Regions from separate parts of the Uliginosibacterium sp. 31-12 genome, predicted to be linked through region 2. Evidence: predicted binding sites of a transcription regulator. Region 2 holds the regulator's gene; the other holds the start of a gene.
What was found. The regulator HrcA, encoded in region 2, represses chaperone genes, less so after heat shock. The targets are predictions, from matches to a motif close to TNTTAGCACTCNNNGNCNNNGAGTGCTAANA.

Region 1 (9,757 bases), on a different contig from region 2:
TGGGGTCCAGGGTGACGCCGGCCTGCGGGAAGCGCTGCTTGATGGCGGCGATGGCAGCCATTTCTTCCTCGCCGCCCATCACGCCGCCCTTGAGCTTGAAGTCATTGAAGCCATAGTGCTCGGCCGAGGCTTCGGCCAGCCGCACGATGGATTCCGGCGTCATGGCCACTTCGTTGCGCAGCCGATACCACTCGCTCTTCGCTCCGCCATCGGCGAGGTAGGGCAGGTCGGTGCGCTGGCGCTCACCTATATAGAAGAGGTAGCTGAGCATGCGCACCGCATCGCGCTGCTTGCCCGTACCGAGCAGCTCGCACACCGGCACGCCCAGATGCTGGCCGAGCAGGTCCAGCAGGGCGGCTTCGACGGCGGTGATCACGTTGTCCATGCGCAGGTTGATTTCGTGCGGCTGCTTGAGCACGCGCGCCTCGGATTCCGAGGTGACCTGATGCACCGTGGCCTGGTGGGCGGTGTGGCCGCTCACGAAGCTGCGCCGGATGCTGTTGAGTACGCTGTTGTAGAGCCCGATCGGCTTGCCAAGCACCAGGCTGATCGAGCGCTCCAGCGCCTGGCGGATGCCTTCGCCGCCGGGTACCTCGCCAATGCCGGTGTGGCCGGCGTTGTCGCGCAGGATCACGAGGTTGCGCGTGAAATAGGGGCCGTGCGCGCCGCACAGGTTGAACAACATGCTGTCGTGCCCGGCGACCGGGATCACCCGCATTTCGGTCACGATCGGGGTGCTGCTGTGCGTTGCAATCATGCTGACCTCGGATCAGGGTTTTCGGCGAATGCCCTTATGAAACCTGGCAGGTGCCGCAGACTTCAGCTAGATATGTCGTATGTCGTCGTACGTCTTATCAGCCAGTATAATGAGCGCATGAATGTTTCCTATAAGCGTTGTCTCTGACTGCGGAAAACCCTATGAACAAAGCAGATGGCTCGCTGCTGCCAGCCCGCAAACGCGGCCCCAGCTTGGTCGAGACAGTCATGAACGACCTGGCGGGCAAGATCCGCAACGGTGTCTATCGGGCCGGCGCCAAGTTGCCGACTGAACCCGAAGTGATGGCCGAACATGGCGTGAGCCGCACTGTGGTGCGCGAAACCATGTCGCGCCTGCAGGCCGCCGGGCTGGTCGAGACGCGCCATGGGGTGGGCACCTTCGTGCTGGCCCAGCCAGTGGCTTCGCCGCTGCACATGGACAGCGCCACGGCCATGACCATCCGCGAACTGCTGGCCATGCTGGAACTGCGCATTAGCGTCGAAACCGAGGCGGCAGGTCTTGCTGCGCTGCGTCGCACGGATGCGCAGGTGGAGGAAATGCGTCAGGCCCTGCGCGAGTTCGACGACGAGCTCAGCAAAGGCGGCAGCTCGGTCGACGCAGACTTCAAGTTCCATCTGCTCGTGGCTCAGGCCACCGGCAACCCGTATTTCGAGAATTTCTACCGTCAGCTCGGCATCAATACGATTCCGCGTACGCGCCTGGACACCTCGGTGTTTTCCTCGGCGCCGGGGCAGAGTTATCTGCGCCGCTCCAACGAGGAGCACCTGAGCATCCTCGAAGCCATCGCCCGGCGTGATCCTGAAAACGCCCGGGCCGGCATGCGCTTGCACCTCTCCAACAGCCGCGAGCGGCTGCGCCTGGCCAGCGAAGAAGCCGAGCGCAGGAAAGAGGGCTGACAACAGCGCTTGTCATACGACGTCTTCTGGCGAAGAATGGCGCCTCCTTTCAGGGGATGCCGAGATGAACGCGCTGTGGATGCTGCTGACCTGCTTTCTGTTTGCCACCATGGGCGCCTGCGTAAAATCCGTTGGCAGCCATTTCAACATCGGCCAGATCGTGGGTGTACGTGGTCTGGTGCCGGCCCTGATCCTGGGCGCATGGGTGCTGTGGCAGCAGCGTTCGCTGTACTCGGTACACTGGAAAAGCCATCTGTACCGCTCCACCGCCGGCACCCTGTCGATGCTGCTGTACTTCCTGGCGATCACGCACCTGCCGCTGGCCACGGCAGTCACGCTTAACAACACCTCGGCGCTGTTTCTCGCGGGCATCCTGTCTTTCCGTCAGCCGCCACCGCGCGCGGTGTTTGGCGCGCTGGCGCTGGGTTTTGCCGGTGTGGTACTGGTGCTGCAGCCAAGCTTTGCCCAGGAACAGTGGGTGGGCGCAGCCTATGGCCTGGCGTCGGCCTTTCTGACCTGCGTAGCGCAGCTTAACCTGCGCGAGTTGGGGCGTGCCGGCGAGCCTGAATGGCGCACCGTGTGCATCTTTTCCCTGACTACGGCCCTGCTGGCCTTGCCCGTGGCGCTGTGGCTATCTTCTTCTGCCACGCAGGCGAGTGAGCTTGAGTGGGGCTACCTGATCGCCGTCGGACTGTGCGGCGGCCTCGGCCAGCTCACGTTGAGCCGGGCCTTCGGGCGCGGGCGGGCCATCGTCACGGCCAGCGTAGGCTATTCGACGGTGATCTTCTCCAGCCTCTACGGCACGCTGCTGTGGGGAGACCGGATTTCCCTGCTCTCCATCTTGGGCATCGCCATGATCATCGTCGCCAGCCTGATTAGTACCCACCCCGCTGTGTGGCGCGGACACAAGGCCGAACACGCAGACTGAGCCCGCTCGGGACGAGTACCTGCAAACCTCCAGCGGTGTCTGCACAGAAGGCGCCGTAACGCATCGCCAACCCCAGCAGAGGCTTGTCGGCAGCCCCTCTGCCAGCGGCTTTGGGCCGCCTTGGCTTACCCAAGCCGTTGGTGCGTAACAAAAATAGTTAACGGTCGTCCCTTGAAACCGCCCCACCCCGCCCCTATCATTAGCACTCGTCAGGGGAGAGTGCTAACAGCGCGGCGTCAGCCGCCCCGGCCCTCCCCGGGTTCCCCCGGGTGCCACGCACCCAAGATTTTTTAAATCAAACCCTTAACAGGAGTGGATATGAAGATTCGTCCCCTGCACGACCGCGTGGTCGTCAAGCGCGTTGAAGCCGAAGAAAAGACTTCTTCCGGCATCGTTCTGGCCAGCTCTGCCGTTGAAAAACCCGACATGGGTGAAGTGGTCTCCGTCGGCACCGGCAAGCTGCTGGATGACGGCTCCGTGCGCGCCCTGCAACTGAAGGCTGGCGACAAGGTCATCTTCGGCAAGTACAGCGGCCAGACCGTCAAGGTCGACGGCGAAGAACTGTTGGTGATGCGCGAAGAAGACATCTTCGGCGTCATCGAGTAAGGACTGGTTTCGCGCAACGAATGCGGGTCGGGCTAAAGGCTCCGCTCACGCAGCGCACCTCCTTTCATTCCACGAATTTTCTGAATATCACTGGAGCTATAAATGGCTGCTAAAGAAGTCAAGTTCGGCGATTCCGCTCGCGAACGCATGGTTGCTGGCGTTAACGTTCTCGCCAATGCCGTTAAAGTCACCCTCGGCCCGAAGGGTCGCAACGTGGTGCTGGAGCGCTCCTACGGCGCCCCGACCGTGACCAAGGATGGTGTCTCCGTCGCCAAGGAAATCGAACTGAAGGACAAGTTCGAGAACATGGGCGCCCAGATGGTCAAGGAAGTCGCTTCCAAGACCTCCGACATCGCCGGTGACGGCACCACCACCGCCACCGTGCTGGCCCAGGCCATCGTGCGCGAAGGCATGAAGTTCGTGGCCGCCGGCATGAACCCGATGGACCTGAAGCGCGGCATCGACAAGGCTGTTGCAGCCCTGATCGAAGAGCTGAAGAAGGTCTCCAAGCCCTGTTCCACCAGCAAGGAAATCGCTCAGGTCGGCTCCATCTCCGCCAACAGCGACGCTTCCATCGGCGAAATCATCGCTACCGCGATGGACAAGGTTGGCAAGGCTGGCGTGATCACCGTTGAAGACGGCAAGAGCCTGGACAACGAGCTGGACGTCGTCGAAGGTATGCAATTCGACCGCGGCTACCTGTCGCCCTACTTCATCAACAACCAGGATCGTCAGATCGCCACGATGGATAGCCCCTTCGTGCTGCTGTACGACAAGAAGGTTTCCAACATCCGTGACCTGCTGCCGGTTCTGGAGCAAGTCGCCAAGGCTGGCCGCCCGCTGCTGATCATCGCTGAAGACGTCGATGGCGAAGCGCTGGCCACCCTGGTGGTGAACAACATCCGTGGCATCCTGAAGACTGTTGCCGTCAAGGCTCCGGGCTTCGGCGATCGTCGCAAGGCCATGCTGGAAGACATCGCCATCCTGACCGGCGGTCAAGTGATCAGCGAAGAAGTTGGCCTGTCGCTCGAGAAGGCCACGCTGGCTGACCTCGGCCAAGCCAAGCGCATCGAAGTCGAGAAGGAAAACACCACCATCATCGACGGCGTGGGCAAGGCTGACGCCATCCAGGCGCGTGTCGCCCAGATCGAAGCACTGATCCAGGCTTCCACTTCCGACTACGACAAGGAAAAGCTGCAAGAGCGCAAGGCCAAGCTGGCCGGCGGTGTTGCTGTGATCAAGGTTGGCGCTGCCACCGAAGTCGAAATGAAGGAAAAGAAGGCTCGCGTTGAAGACGCCCTGCACGCTACCCGCGCTGCAGTGGAAGAAGGCATCGTGGCCGGCGGCGGCGTGGCCCTGCTGCGTGCCCGCTCGCAAATCGGCGCTGTGAAGGGTGACAACCCCGATCAGGAAGCCGGCATCAAGATCGTGCTGCGCGCGATCGAAGAGCCGCTGCGCCAGATCGTTCAGAACGCCGGTGACGAGCCCTCCGTGGTCGTCTCCAAGGTGCTGGAAGGCAAGGGCAACTTCGGCTTCAACGCTGCCAACGGCGTGTATGGCGACATGGTTGAAATGGGCGTGCTGGATCCGACCAAGGTCACCCGCACCGCACTGCAGAACGCTGCTTCCGTCGCATCCCTGATGCTCACCACCGACTGCATGATCGGCGAACTGGCTGAAGACAAGCCGGCCGGCGGCATGCCTGACATGGGCGGTATGGGTGGCATGGGCGGCATGGGCATGTGACCCCTCCGGCACGCGTGGAATCTACTGCGCGTGCCGATCTCGAAACTGTGGTGCTCAACGTACTATTCGTACGTTTCCGCTCCGCGTTTCGACCTCGGCCCGCTCGCTACGATTTCCCCGCGACCGGTGCGCGCTTTGCACCAAAGCCTCAAAGACAAAACCCCGCTTCGGCGGGGTTTTTGTTTTGGATGCTGATTTGCAGCAAAATTTGATGAAATCAAATCTAATTGCAGATTTACATGCCACGACTGAACTTTCTTCTGGACCAGATTCTTTGTCACCACAAAGAAATTTGGCTCTATCTACGCTCAACGGGTGATGGTTCTTCTGAAAGCTACGGGACATCCGAAATGTTTGCCGCTTTTCTTGGGAATGAAACCACATGTCATTTTTGCCGCCGTGCTACTGTTGACTTAACCAAGCATTTGGCATGTAGCCGAAGAGAAGGTCTGGGGTTTGTAGTTCTTGAAATTTCGTATGCCAAACAAGCTCAGCTTCGTAATGAGTGTGAAAAGGAAACGCGCCGGCGCAAAGCGCACCATAATCACAACCGTCGATCTGCACTGATTAAGGCGGGAGGAGTTAGTCATTCCAAATCAGAAATTTTTGAGCTTTACCAAGTACAGGATGGACGTTGCTATTACTGTTTTTCCGAGCTTATTGATAACGAAGGCAAGAAGTCTTTCAGTCGCGATCACGTAGAGCCTTTGGCCAGCGAAGGAACTGACTCTATCCTTAACATTGTGTTGGCTTGTAAAGCCTGTAATAGCAAAAAAGGTTGGGCTTCTGCAGGTAAGTTTGACAGGGCTATACGTCGATTAATGCCCCAAAACACAAAAGACTCTTTGAGACACCTTAGGGTAAGGGTGGCTCAATTTCGTCAAAAAATTAAGCGTGCGAGTGGTTCAGACGCAGGCTGAAGGTATGAATCTGGGGGATTGTCGGAGCCTAAATTCAGGCTACTCCGGTCCTCACGCTCCCCCCCACACAGCCTTGAATTCCAGCTTTTTTGCCCCTGCCAGCCCTCACTCCCAAGGCACCAGACCAAAATCAGTGATCGCAGCGATCAGCTTGCCGCGACTGTCGTAACCGAACCAGGTGGAATACACACCATCGCCATAGCCACTGGAGAACATGGCCACTGTTCCCTTGGCGGTTTCAAGCAGGTGCCAGCTGCGCGTGTGCTGGTAATGCTTGTCGAGTTCTTCGAACAAAGCATCGTCGAATTCCTCGCCCTCACGCTGGCGCCGCGCTTCGAATTCGCGCAAGGCGGCCAGATCCATGAATGCGCCGGTTCCGCTGTCCACGCCGTAGCCGAAGAATTCGCCCGGCTTGAGGCTGGCGCGATCCTGGCCGGCGGTGAGCGCCAGCTCCCAGGCCTCGATCCGCCCCGGGGCAAAGACGATTCGGGCGAAACCGATCCGCTCATCTTCCCCGTTGCGGGCTATCGCCAGTTGAAGCGGGAAACGCCCGGCGGGCACGGCTTGAGTGAAGGGGAGATCGCAACTGACCAACGGATCGCAGGCCACGAGCTGGCCGCTTTCAAGGCGGATTTCGCCAATGAGCTGAGGGCGGAACTGATAGCGCTGTTCATCCACGGCAATCATGAAACCATCCGTGAACGCCTCGTTGAAGATCGGACCCTTGTGCATTTGCACGCCGGCTTGCTGAGGCGGCGCCGGAGGGCTGCCGCAGGCGCTCAGTACCAGCCCCAGTACGCCACACAAGAATGCCCCCAGATGCGATAGCAAAGCCGTGGTACATGGCGGAGGCGACATACGACCCATCATGCGGTGTCCTTTCGGCGCCAGTGGCAGCAAGGGTTGAAGCCATCGATGCTAGCGAATGTCTTCACGCGCCAGCACGCACCGCGCCCTCTTGGGACATCACTCCGCAAAGCACACAGCTTGAAGCCGTACCCCCAGGCAAGACGGGGATTGGTCGCGCCGCTCACCAACGCAGCTGATCAGAACTGCAGCGCGCGCACCGGGCGGATTCCTGCCGCTTTACTCCGGCGCGATTTGACGCACGAGCGGAGGACGGCAGGTTCAGGCAGAGCGTTTCGCTCCGCGCAGGCCGGCTTTATTGATATACGTAAATGAACTCCAATCAGGAATCATTATCATTTACGGAGTCCTGTTCTTTCCTTGGGTTAGCCATTGGTGTGCACGGCATCCTGATCTGCCGCCAAATGCTTGTGCCGGCCGATTCCGGGGGGCTCCCACAACGGGGCAGCCGAGAACACGATCCATCGCGCCGGCCTCACTGCGAGCCGACAACACCCGACAAGCCCCTGATATTGATGGCCTGAAAATGACTGCAAAATTCATCGTCGCACTTGCGGCCTTCTACCACCTCATGGCAACCGTGGCGGCCATGATGGCGATTTTCCACTTCGCCCGCGTCTTGCGTGGAGAGGAAAGCAGCCACCCCGTCTGGCGGTACGTCTTCAACTGGGGCGAAGCTCATCTGTGGATCTCGGGCGCCATCCTGATCAGCGTCGGCATCTACCTGAACGGGCTGAGCGAATACCTGAACAATCCCAAGCTGTGGACCAAGGTGAGCCTCGTGCTGCTGTGGGGCTTGAACTCATGGGGAATCAGGAAAACCATCCAGACGGCTTCGGCGCTGCGCCGCAAGCTGATGTTCGGGATTTCAGCGGGCTGCCTGCTCTACGGCAGCTTCCTCGGTGTCGCCAAGCCCTTGGCCTACGGAGTGCTGCCTTTCCCGTGGTTTCTGGCCGGATTTCTTGCCACCATTGCAGCCTGCACCTACGGGGTCAGCCGGCTTTTCCCGCTACCCTCCACAGCAAACGTGTAGGACGACACGGAACACAGTGCAATCCGCCGCAAAGACAGCCGATAGGAGATTGAAATTGCCGGGGGCCATCCGCACCTGAGAGAGACGGCGTAGCATTCGGCAAGCCCTCGCGTTTCAAGAAACCTCTCCATGTCCCTCGACTCCCTGCTGTTCGTCCTGAGCATCCACGCGCTGGCGCTGATTTCACCGGGGCCGGACTTCGCGGTGGTCACGCGTCTTTCGATCGTCTCGGGACGGCAGACGGGGCTATGGGCCGCAGCCGGCGTAGCCAGTGCCATTGGTGTGTATGTCCTGATCTGTGCGCTGGGCTTATCGCTGGTGCTGGCAGCGCTGCCGGGGCTCTCCCGCCTGCTGGCCATCGTCGGGACGCTTTATCTGGGCTGGCTGGGCGTGCAGTGCCTGCGCTCGCGTGGCGCACTGCCCGAGGCTCAGGCCGCTCAAGCCGGCGGCCGTGCCTTCGTGACCGGCTTCCTGACCAACCTGTTGAATCCGAAAGCCATGCTCTATTTCGGCTCCATCCTCTCGCAGGTGCTGACGCCAGAGCTGGGGCACGCCGAAACCGCCCTGATCGGCATCCTGCTTGTGGGCGAATCCCTGCTCTGGTTCGGGCTGGTCGCGAGCCTGTTCTCCTCCCCTCAGGTGCTGAATTGGCTGCGCCACCGCATGGTCTGGTTCGAACGCTGTATCGGTGCGGTGCTGCTGGCCCTGGCCGCCAAGCTGGCCAGCTCCACCTTGCGTTGAAGGGCTGGTACCTGCCCGCTCAATCCAGATTGCGCACCAGGTACTGCACATTTCCGGCGAATTCCGGAGAAGTCCGTAGTTGCTGCAACTGCTTCCAGAAGTCCTTCACGAGCTGAGGTTTGCGACTCGCGTAAGCCTTGGAGAAGACGGTGTAAAAAGCCTCGCGCTCAAAGGGCTGCGGGTGCATTTCAATCAGGCTGCGCAGGCTGATGGTATGGCGAAGCATTTCGCTGCCGTCGATAGTCTCGATGACAGCGGCAGCAATCTCGCCACGCTCCAGGCGCTTGAAGAGTTCCACATAGGACGTGGACGTGCTATCCACTTTGATCCCCATGGCCAGCAGGGTTTGAGCCGCGAAATTGCCGCGCCGGACACCGACCACCCCGCTCACCTGCAGTTTCTTGCCGTCCCAGAGCAGCTTGTCCTGCTTGCGATGAAACAGGCTGACACTGTTGTTGTACATGCGCTGCTGGACATCGGCGGGTCCGCTGGCCGGGCCCGGATACACCATGCTGGTCAGCCGTTCCGGCAGGAAGACTATGCTGATCGCGCCATCCACGCGGCCTTGTTGCACCGCCTCGACACAGCCGGCGCCCGGCATCGGCAGCAGAACCAGCTTGATCTTCAGCGCCTTGGCCGCTTCGGTGGCCATGATCTGGCTGACTCCGGGCGTACGCTTAAGCAGCCAGGGAAAAGATTCGTCCTGGTTGTGACACAGCCGCAGGGATTCCTGCGCGGCGGCCGTCAGCGCAAAGAGGCTCAACCCTGCAAGAACGAAATACCTCGGGATGGGATGCATGATGATTCCGCAAAGAGAAACAGAGTCTCTTTCTTGACGGCGGGCCAGACCCGAAGTGAAGAGCCGCCGCCGGAGACTGCCCGGAAGGCCGGCGTAGGCAAACTTCAGTTGCCCAAAGCACTCCAGAGCTGTTCGAACTGGGTGGAGAAGGCCGCCACGAGCGCCGCATCCTTGCTCACGACGAGGTTTTCCTCATTGCTGTGCGCGGCACTGCGCGTCCAGTTGTAACTACCGTTGAGAAGGTAGCTCTGATCGAGCAGCGCGAACTTGTGATGCATGTGGGCGGTGCTGCGATCAACGCGGACCGGAATGCCGGACTGCCGCAGCGCGGCGATGTCACTGCCGACATCGTCTTCCTTTTCGTTGTCGGTAATCAGGCGGATACGTACGCCACGCCGATATGCTGCGTGGATCTCTTCGCTGATCCGGTCGTCCGAGATCGT
Region 2 (9,757 bases):
TCAGCGCCGAGATCAGCATCTCGCGCTGCTCAGGGTCCTCCGGGTTCACATTGACCGTTACCCAGCGCCACATCTCCAGTGCATCCGCGATGCGCCCGAGCCGCTCCTGCACAATACCCAAATTGAATCGTGGCTGGATGAAACCGGCATCCAGCTCTGCTGCCTTCTGATAGGCAGTCTGGGCAGGCTCCAGATCGCCCGCATTGAGCAAGGCAGAACCCAGATTGAAGTAGACGTATTGCTGACGATCGGAATGATTGCGCTGCAGCCAGGTCTGGTACAGCACGGCCGAGAGTGGGAACAGGCCTTGCGCATCAAAACCCGCAGCAGCATTGAAGAGCTGCAGCAGATCAAGCTGACCCTGCCAGGCACGCAGCAGCACACTCCCTAAATCTGTTCCAGACTCAGCCACGGCTACATCCTTTCACGGGTAGCCTGCAGATTAATGCCTCCGGGCCTGCTCCCGAAACCGGAATAAACCGGTTTCGGGGTGCCAAATCAGATCATTACTCAGGAATCCAGGGCGGATATCTGAGCCGTCGTCAGGGCGGCACGCTGGGTTTCGGTCACTGCGGCAGCCTGCGATGCAGTGAGTGCGGTCAGCTGATCCGTATTCAGTGCGCTGATCTGGCCTTCGGTCAGGTTCTGGATCTGCGTAGTGCTGAAGGCCTGCAGCTGGCTGTCGGCCAGATTGGTAATCTGGGTCGTGCTCATCTGCATGAGATCCACCACCTCGATCGCCTGAATCTGGCTGTTGCCAAATGCCGCGAGTTGAGAAGTCGTCAGGCCAGTGATCTGGGTAGCCGTGAGCTGTGCGACTTGCGTCGTGCTCAAAGCGCCAGCCCACGTCGTGGAGAGCGCACCGATCTGCTGGCTGCTTAGTGCCACGAGCTGGCTGGAGTTCAGCGCCGTTTCCTGACCATTGCTCAGCGCATCGATCTGGGCGGTGGTGAGCGAAACCAGATCCGTCGGGTCGATCGCGGTGACCTGACTGGTCGTCAGCGAGGAGACCTGTGCCGTACTCAACGCACCCACCTGAGCCGCTGTGAGCGACTGGATCTGGCTGGTCGTCAGTGCTGCGAGCTGGCCAGCAGCGGAGGTCGTGAGTGCCGCGATCTGCGTGGTGCTCAGAGACTGGATCTGGATCGCCGTCAGGGCCTGCACATCGCCGGTTTCGATCGCGGCAAACTGCGCCGAGGTCAGGGCTCCGAGCTGGTCTGCCGTCAGCGACTGGATCTGGCTCGTGTTCAGCGCCGCAATCTGGGTCGAAGTCAGCACCTGGGTCTGGGCAGTACTCAGGTTGGTGATCTGGAGTGCGGTCAGCGCCTGGATCTGCGAGGAAGTGAGCTGTTGCAGATCGCTGGTTTCGAACGCACCCAGTTGAGCCACCGTCAGCGAACTGACCTGCGTGGTGTTCAACCCGGAGATCTGGGCAGTGGTCAGCGCGGCAATCTGCGCTGTGGAGAGGCTGCGCACCTGTGCCGTTGTCATAGCGGCCAGATCGGAGGTTTCGAAGGCTGCGATCTGATCGGAACTCAAAGCGCCAAGCTGCTCTGCGGTGAGCGCCTGGACCTGGGTGGTCGTCAGCGCCTGGATCTGAGCGGAAGTCAGCGCACGGGTCTGAGCCGTGCCCAACGCCTGGATCTGGTTGCCACTCAATACGGCGAGATCGTCCGTCGCCAGTGCGGCGACCTGAGCACTGCTCATGGCGGCGAGCTGCTCGATGGTCAGCGCCTGAGCCTGGGTACTCGTCAGGGCCACGATCTGGGCCGAATCCAGTACCTGGATCTGGGCTGTGGTCATGCCAAGGGTCTGAGCACTGGTCAGTGCGGCCAGCTGGGTGGTTCCCAGCGCATCCGCCCAGTCGCCGGACAGTGCGCCAATCTGAACGCTGGAGAGCACGGCCACCTGGGCGCTGGTCAGCGCCACTTCCTGCGCACTGCTCAGCGCGGTCATCTGGGCGGCGCCCAATACCGCGATGTCCATGGTCTCCACGGCCACCAGTTGCGTGGTGGTCAGCGCAGCCACTTGCGCCGTTGTAAGCGCGGCGGCCTGGGTCGTTGTCAGCGCCTCGATCTGCGTGGTCTTCAAGGCCTGCACCTGGCCAGTGCCCAGCGCCTGGATCTGCGCGGAGCTCAACGCCTGGAACTGGCTGGTATCGAGTGCGACGAGGTCGGAGGTTTCGATGGCGCCAATCTGGGCCGCAGTGAGGCTGGACACCTGGCTGGTCAGCAGCGCGGCAGCTTGTGTCGTGCCCAAGGCAACAACCTGCGCCGTGCTCAGCGCCTGGATCTGGCTGGAGCCCAGTTGTGTCAGGTCGGCCGTCTGCATTGCCGCCACCTGAGCCGTCGTCATGCTGCCAACCTGAGTCGCGGTCATCGCGCCAGCCTGAGCCGTTGTCATGGCCTCTACCTGAGCGGTGCTCAGGCCCTGGACCTGTGCCGAGCTCAATGCGGCGAAGTCCGCCGTTTCAATGGCCTGGAGCTGAGCCGTGGTGAAGGCCGATACATCGGCGACCTCCATTGCGCGAACCTGTGCAGTGGTCAGTGCGGCAATCTGATCCGTCCTCAAGCCCTGGGCCTGAGTGGTGCTCAAGGCCTGGATCTGGGCACTGGTCAGCCCAGAAACCTGATCCGTGGTGAAGCTTCTGACCTGGCCTACACCCAGCGCTTCCAGATCACGGGTCTCAATAGCCACAAGCTGGGTAGAGCTCAGGGCAGCAATCTGCGCTCCAGTGAGAGCCTTGACCTGATCGGTACTCAGGGACTGAATCTGAGCCGTTGTAAGGCCTGCGATCTGCTCAGCCGAGAGATTGCGGATCTGTGTGGTACTCAGCAGCGCCAGATCGGAGGTTTCAAGTGCCCCAACCTGAGCGGAACTCAAGGCGCCCAACTGCTCAGCCGTCAGCGCTTGAACCTGTGTGCTGCTCAAGGCAACGATCTGCCGGGTATCCAGCGCACCAATCTGATCAGCATTCAGGGTGACCAGATCACGCGTTTCCAGTGCACGCACCTGAGCGCTGCTCAGGGCTGCAATCTGGGCGGTCGTCAAAGCTGTCGCCTGGGCCGTCGTCAAACCGGCGATCTGCGCGGTGGAGAATGCGGCAAGCTGCGCGGTACTCATGGCAGCAAGGTCATTGAGTTCCAGTGCTGCAATCTGGCTGGTGCCCATGGCCTGGATCTGGGCGCTGCTCAAAGCAGCAACCTGGGTTTCTTCCAGACCCACAACCTGCAGGGTCGTCAGGGCAGCCACCTGGGCCGTCGACAACCTGGAAATTTGCGTGCTGCTCACCGCAGCCAGATCATCCGCCTCAATCGAGCGGATCTGATCGGTGCTCAAGGCCGCGACCTGAGCACTCGTCAGGCTGGCAATCTGGTCTGCACTGAAGTTCCTGATCTGGGTGCTGCTCAACGCCCCGATGTCTGCCGTTTCAATCGCCACCACCTGATCCGTGGACATGGCATTGATATGCTCGGCACTCAGCGCTCCGATCTGTGCAGAGGAGAGAATGCGGATCTGGCTGGTCGTCAAGGCAGCCACCTGCCCTGCTGCGAGTTGCGACACCTGCGTCGTGGTGAGCGCAGCCAGGTCAGCCGTCTCGAGGGCCAGCAGCTGGGCTGTGGTGAGCGCATTGGTCTGGTTGGTCGTCAGCGAAGCAATCTGGCCGGTCGTCAGTGCGCGAATCTGGGTGCTATCGAGTGCCTGAACCTGGGCACTGGTGAGCCCCTGCAATTCAGTGGTGGTCAGCGACGCAATCTGCTGGGTGCCCAATGCAGCGACCTGGGTTGTCGTCAAACCAGCCAGCTGAACAGAACTCAGCGCGGCAAGATCACGGGTTTCCATCGCTGCAATCTGGGTAGTCCCCAGGCCCACCGTCTGCGCAGTGCCCAAGGCAGCAGCCTGGGCCGTAGTCAATGCCTTGATCTGGCCGGTGCTCAGCGCAGCAACCTGGGCCGAGGTCAAGCCGCGAATCTGCGAAGTCTGGAGTCCTGCCACCTGGGAAGTAGAGAGCGCATTCACCTGCGTAGTCGACAGATTAGCCAGCTGCTCGGTGCTCAGCGCGGCCACATCTGCCGTTTCCAGCGCAGCGAACTGGGCGGTCGTCAGCGCCGCCAGCTGATCAGACCCCAGCCCACTCATCTGGGTAGTGGTCAGCGCCTGGAGTTGAGCGCTGCTCAAGCCCCGTACCTGATCAGTGCTCAGCCGCCCGATCTGGGTAGTGCTGAGCGCAGCAATCTGGGTGCTGCTCAAGCCGCCCAGCTGAGCCGTCGTCAGGCTGGCCAGTTGTGCGGTGGTCAGATTCGTAAGATCGCCGGTTTCAAAGCCCGTCATCTGGGCCGAACGCAAGGCGGACAGCTGCTCCGTCGTCATCGAAGTAATCTGGCTGGACGACAAGGCTGCGATCTGACCGGTCGTGAGCGCCTGAATCTGGGCACTCGTCAGGTTGTTCAACTGCTCGGAGCTCAAGGAGGCGATCTGGCTCGTTGCGAGCGTTGCAATCCAGCTTGCGGACAGTGAGCCGATCTGGTCACTCGTCAAAGCGCCCACCTGCTGGCTGGTGAGTGCACGCTCCTGAGTATTGGTCAGCGCGGCAATCTGCTGAGAACTCATGGCCTGCAGGTCAGCGGTCTCAAGCGCGGCAACCTGAGCCGTACTCAGCCCGGCAATCTGCCCGGTCGTCAGGGCGGTGATCTGATCACTGGTAAGCGCCTGCATCTGAGCTGTCGTGAAGCCCCGCACCTTGGTGGCGCTCAAAGCCGCCAGATCCCCGGTACCGATGGCCCCGATCTGGGCAGAATCAAGTGCGGCAAGCTGAGCCGAACTCATGGCGGACATCTGCGCGCTCGTCAGGGCACTGACCTGCTCGGTCGTCATTGCGCGGATCTGTGAGGTGACAAAACCCTGCACCTGGCTCTGGCTCATGGCGCCAAGTTCGTCCACCGTCATGGCGCGAATCTGATCCGTGCGCAGTGAGCCCACCTGTGCGGCACTCAAGGCCGTAATCTGGGAGGAGTCCAGCCCGGAGAACTGATCCGTCGTCAGTACATTCAGCTGCGCAGTTGTCATGCTGCGGATCTGCACCCGGCTCATCGCCGAGAGATCCTCGGAGTTGAGTGCTGCAATCTGATCCGTCTTCAAGGCGCTGATCTGAGCAGCACCAAGACCTGCGACCTGAGCCGAGGTCAGTGAAGCCACCTGATCAGTCGAGAGCTGGCGCAGCTGAGCCGTCGTCAGGCTCCGCAACTGCGTGGCATTCATGACCGAAAGATCGGCGGTTTCGAGGCCAGCCAGCTGCGCCGAGCTCAGCACGCTGATCTGCTCTTCATTCAGCCCAGTGATCTGGCTGGTCGTCAATGCGGCCAGCTGGGTTGCACTCATTGCCTTGAACTGCGCGGTCGTCAAGGATGTCAGATCATCGGTCGCCAGGGCTGCGATCTGGGTAGTCGAAAAAGAGCTGATCTGCTTGGCACTCATGGCCCTGAACTGATCGGTCGTCAGTGACTCGATCTGATCGGACGTGAGCCCAGCCAGCTGAGTAGTGGTCAAACCCTGAATCTGATTGGTCTTCAACGCCCCCAGCTGGTCCGTCCCCAGCGCGCTGAGTTGGTCAGAATTCAGCCCGGCAAGCTGGGTTGCGGACAACAATCGCAAATCGCTGGTTTCAATTGCAGCGATCTGACTCGAATTGAGCCCTCCCAGCTGAGTAGCCGAAAGGTTGCTGAACTGAGCAGTCGTCAGGCTCTGAATCTGCTCAGTTGAAAAGCCCGCAAATTGCGAAGCATCCAGGCCCTTGATCTGAAGGGCGGTCAGACTCTGAATCTGGGTCGAACTCAAAGCGCTCAGCTGATCCGTCGAGAGCTTCTGGATCTGGGTTGCCGTCAGGGCAACCAGATCACGTGTCTCGATCGCACTGACCTGCCCCGTGCTCAGCCCCGACAATTGGGAGGTGGTCAAACCAGCGATCTGCATGGCCGTGAAGGCCACGATCTGACTCGTGGTCAGGGTGCCGACCTGGCTGGCATCCCATCCGCGCAATTGCGTAGCGCTCAGCATCGAGAAATCGCGGGTTTCCATCGCCACGATCTGATCGGATGACATGGCAGAAACCTGGGTCGCAGACAGACTCTGTACCTGCACCGAGTTCAGTGCTTCGATCTGGCCCGTCGTCAACGCCTGGATATGGCTGCTCGTCAGCCCCTTGATCTGCGCGCCTGAAAGGGCCGCAAACTGCTGTGTGCCGAGGGCAGACACCTGCTCATTGGTCAGACTTGCAATCTGCGTGGCAGACAGAGCGGACAGATCCCGCGTTTCCAGCGCCGCGATCTGGGCGCTGCTCAAAGCACGTACCTGGGCGGAACTCAATGCGGCAACCTGGGTAGCCTGCAAGGCCTGGATCTGTGTGGTGCTCAGCGCAGCGAGCTGATCCGTTTTCAAACTGCTGATCTGGGTTGCAAGCAGCGCGGCCAGATCCTGTGTTTCAAGGGCCGACACCTGTGCCGTCGTGAGCGCTTTGAGCTGATTCGCACTAAAGCTGGCCAACTGGCCAGAAGTCATTGCCGCCACTTGGGCAGACGACAAGGATTCGATTTGCTCGGTTGTCAGCCCCTTGAGCTGCGATACAGCCAGTGCGCCAACGTCCTGCGTCTTCATGGCCTGAATCTGCTCCGGCGAGAGCACCTGGATCTGGGCCTGGGTGAGACTGGCGGCCTGCTGCGTCGTCAAAGCCGCAATCTGGGATTCCGACAAGGCACTGATCTGGTTGGTCTTCAGTGCCTGGATCTGGGTTGCCGTCAAAGCACTGAAGTCACTAGTCTCCAACGCATTGAGCTGGTCTTCGGACAAGGTCTGGACCTGGCTAACAGTCAGATTCCTCACCTGGGCCGTGGTCAGCGCCGCAACCTGTTCAGCCCCCAGAGAAGCCACCTGCCCTGTTGTCAAAACCTTGATTTGCGAAGTCGACAGGGCGGAAATCTGCGTGGTGGAGAAGGAGCCGATCTGCTCGGCAGAGAAGCCAGCGACCTGTGTGGCACTCAAAGACCGGATTTGACTCGTACCAAACCCGACAAGCTGATCCACCGTCAGCCCGCGCAATTGCGTCACCGACAGGGCCGCCAGATCACGGGTTTCCATGGCGGCTATCTGATCGGAACTCAGGGAGCTGAGTTGCTCAACCGTCATGCCCTGAAACTGGGTTTGAGTCAGCGCCTGAATCTGTCCACTGGTGAAACCCACCACGTTGTAAGGGGTGAACGCAGCAACCTGGGCCCCGGTCAGGGTCACCAGATCCTGGGTTTCCATCGCCGCAATCTGCTCTGCGCTGAATGCACCGATCTGGGTTTGGGAAAGCGCCTTGAAATCCGCGGTCGTGAGTGCGGCCACCTGGGTTGTGGTCAGTGCGGCTATCTGTGAGGCCGACAGTCCGGTAACGGTTGGCATGGCTAACTCCTGACGGAAATGCGTTTCTCTAGTTTTATAGGTTCCAGTCAGCAGCAAGCCGCTTCAGTCGGAGCCCGATGCGTTCTGTAACGGCGAGTCAGAACAAAGGTTTAGCAAATTTTTGCAAGTTTTTGCCTACGTGGAGCGGCATGTGAGCCGGCTAAATGCCCCCCAATTCTGCTGTTTGGGCCAGGCCGCAGGATCTGCCCAAAGCTCCTGCCAAGCCCTTACAATGCAGCCATGCCCCAGCTAGACAAACGTGCCCAACTCCTGCTGAAAACGCTCGTCGAACGCTATATCGCCGAGGGTCAACCCGTAGGTTCGCGCGTGCTCTCCAAGCAGTCCGGGCTGGAACTCTCGCCCGCTACGATCCGCAACGTGATGTCGGATCTGGAAGAGCTGGGCCTGATCACCAGCCCACATACCTCTGCCGGTCGCATCCCTACCGCACGTGGCTATCGTCTGTTCGTGGACACCCTGCTTACCGTCAAACCGCTGGCGCAGACCGAAGTTCGCGAACTTCAACACCACATCCATCCGGACGAGCCACGCCGCGTACTCTCTGCAGCTTCCAGCCTGCTCTCGGAGTTGACCAGCTTTGCCGGCATCGTCGCCGCGCCACGCCGCGAAGCCACCAAAATCCGCCAGATCGAGTTCGTGAGCCTGTCGGACACCCGCGTGCTGCTGATCATCGTGGCTATGAGCGGCGATGTGCAGAATCGCATCCTGTTCACCCAACGCGCCTACACAGCCTCCGAACTCGTCACCGCTGCGAATTACCTGAACCACCATTGCGCCGGGCTGGCTTTTGGCGAAATGGTCGATCACCTGCGCGGTGAGCTGGTGCAGCTGCAGCAGAACATGAGCGAGCTGATGTCGGCCGCCATTACTGTTGGCCAGGAAGCCATGGAGGAACAGAACTCGGGCTATCTGATCACCGGCGAACGCAAGCTATTGGAAGTGGATGACATTTCCTCCAACATGAACCGCCTGCGCGAGCTGTTCCGAATGTTCGAGCAGAAGTCTGGCCTGGTGCAGTTGCTGGATATTTCCAATCGCGCCGAGGGCGTGCAGCTCTTCATCGGCGGAGAATCCGGCATCAGCCCGCTGGACGAATGCAGTGTGGTCACCGCGCCTTACGAGGTCGACGGCCAAGTTGTCGGCACCGTGGCTGTGATCGGCCCGCAGCGCATGGCTTACGAACGCGTCATCCCGATTGTGGACATCACAGCACGACTGCTTTCCAGCGCCTTGTCGAGCAACACCTGACTCCCCGCGAAAACGCCAAACTCCGGCAACTGCCGGCATAAAGGCAATCGATTGCACAGGATCACCATGCCCCGCTTTCTGCAAGAGCCTGAATTCACGCATGGCAGCACACCACGTACCGGCGTGCTGCTGATCAATCTCGGCACTCCGGCCGCGCCGACTGCCAAGGCAGTGCGCCCCTATCTGAAGCAGTTCCTCTCCGACCCGCGTGTGGTCGAAATTCCGCGCGCGCTATGGTGGTTAATCCTCAACGGCATCATCCTCAATACTCGCCCCAAAAAGTCAGCCGCAAAGTACGCCACGGTGTGGAGCAAGGAAGGCTCGCCGTTGCGGGTTCATACGGAAAAACAAGCCAAGCTGCTCGCCGGCTACCTGCTGCAGGCGGGGCATCCGGACGTTCAGGTCGACTGGGCCATGCGCTACGGTCAGCCAGACGTGGAGGGGGCGCTGATGCGCCTCAAGGCGCGTGGCTGCAGCCGAATACTGGTGCTGCCGCTCTATCCGCAATATGCCGCCAGCACCACCGCCAGTGCCTTCGATGCAGTGGCTGCAGCCGGGATGAAGATCCGCAATCTGCCCGAGCTGCGCTTCGTGCGAAGCTTCCATGACCATCCTGACTACATCCGTGCGCTGGGTCAGCGCATCGCCGCGCACTGGCAACAGCATGGCATGCCGGACAAGCTCGTAATGAGCTTCCATGGCACGCCGCGTTTCTCGCTCGACAAAGGCGACCCCTACCACTGCGAGTGCCACAAGACCGCGCGCCTACTGGCCGAATACCTCTCGCTCAAGCCCGAGCAATACCTCGTCACCTTTCAGTCCCGCTTCGGTCGCGCCGAATGGCTGCAGCCCTATACCGAACCCAGCCTGCAGAAACTAGCCAAGGAAGGCGTGAAGAGCGTGGACGTGGTCTGCCCCGGCTTCGTGTCCGACTGCCTCGAAACCCTTGAAGAAATCGCCCTGGAATGCAAAGCCGCTTTTCTGAACGCCGGCGGTAAGGAATTCCGCTACGTGCCCTGCCTCAATGAAGAGCCAGACTTCATCGGTGCAT

Region 1: groES (co-chaperone GroES) is a predicted target of HrcA. The motif match lies at 2,800-2,830, and genes of this name have one in related genera.

Annotation. Positions count from the first base shown of each region.
Region 1 covers NZ_JAUOOA010000004.1:96,815-106,571, forward strand. Annotated here, with positions in the region: gene Q3Y64_RS09395 (enolase C-terminal domain-like protein) at 1-757, opposite strand, end outside; gene Q3Y64_RS09400 (FadR/GntR family transcriptional regulator) at 919-1,674, shown strand; gene Q3Y64_RS09405 (DMT family transporter) at 1,739-2,602, shown strand; gene groES (co-chaperone GroES) at 2,921-3,208, shown strand; gene groL (chaperonin GroEL) at 3,311-4,954, shown strand; gene Q3Y64_RS09420 (HNH endonuclease) at 5,194-5,874, shown strand; gene Q3Y64_RS09425 (DUF4241 domain-containing protein) at 5,980-6,606, opposite strand; gene Q3Y64_RS09430 (hypothetical protein) at 7,268-7,774, shown strand; gene Q3Y64_RS09435 (LysE family translocator) at 7,904-8,515, shown strand; gene Q3Y64_RS09440 (ABC transporter substrate-binding protein) at 8,535-9,314, opposite strand; gene Q3Y64_RS09445 (phospholipase D-like domain-containing protein) at 9,419-9,757, opposite strand, start outside.
Region 2 covers NZ_JAUOOA010000001.1:233,784-243,540, reverse strand. Annotated here, with positions in the region: gene Q3Y64_RS01085 (acetylglucosamine transferase) at 1-412, opposite strand, end outside; gene Q3Y64_RS01080 (hypothetical protein) at 511-7,437, opposite strand; gene hrcA (heat-inducible transcriptional repressor HrcA) at 7,678-8,706, shown strand; gene hemH (ferrochelatase) at 8,773-9,757, shown strand, end outside.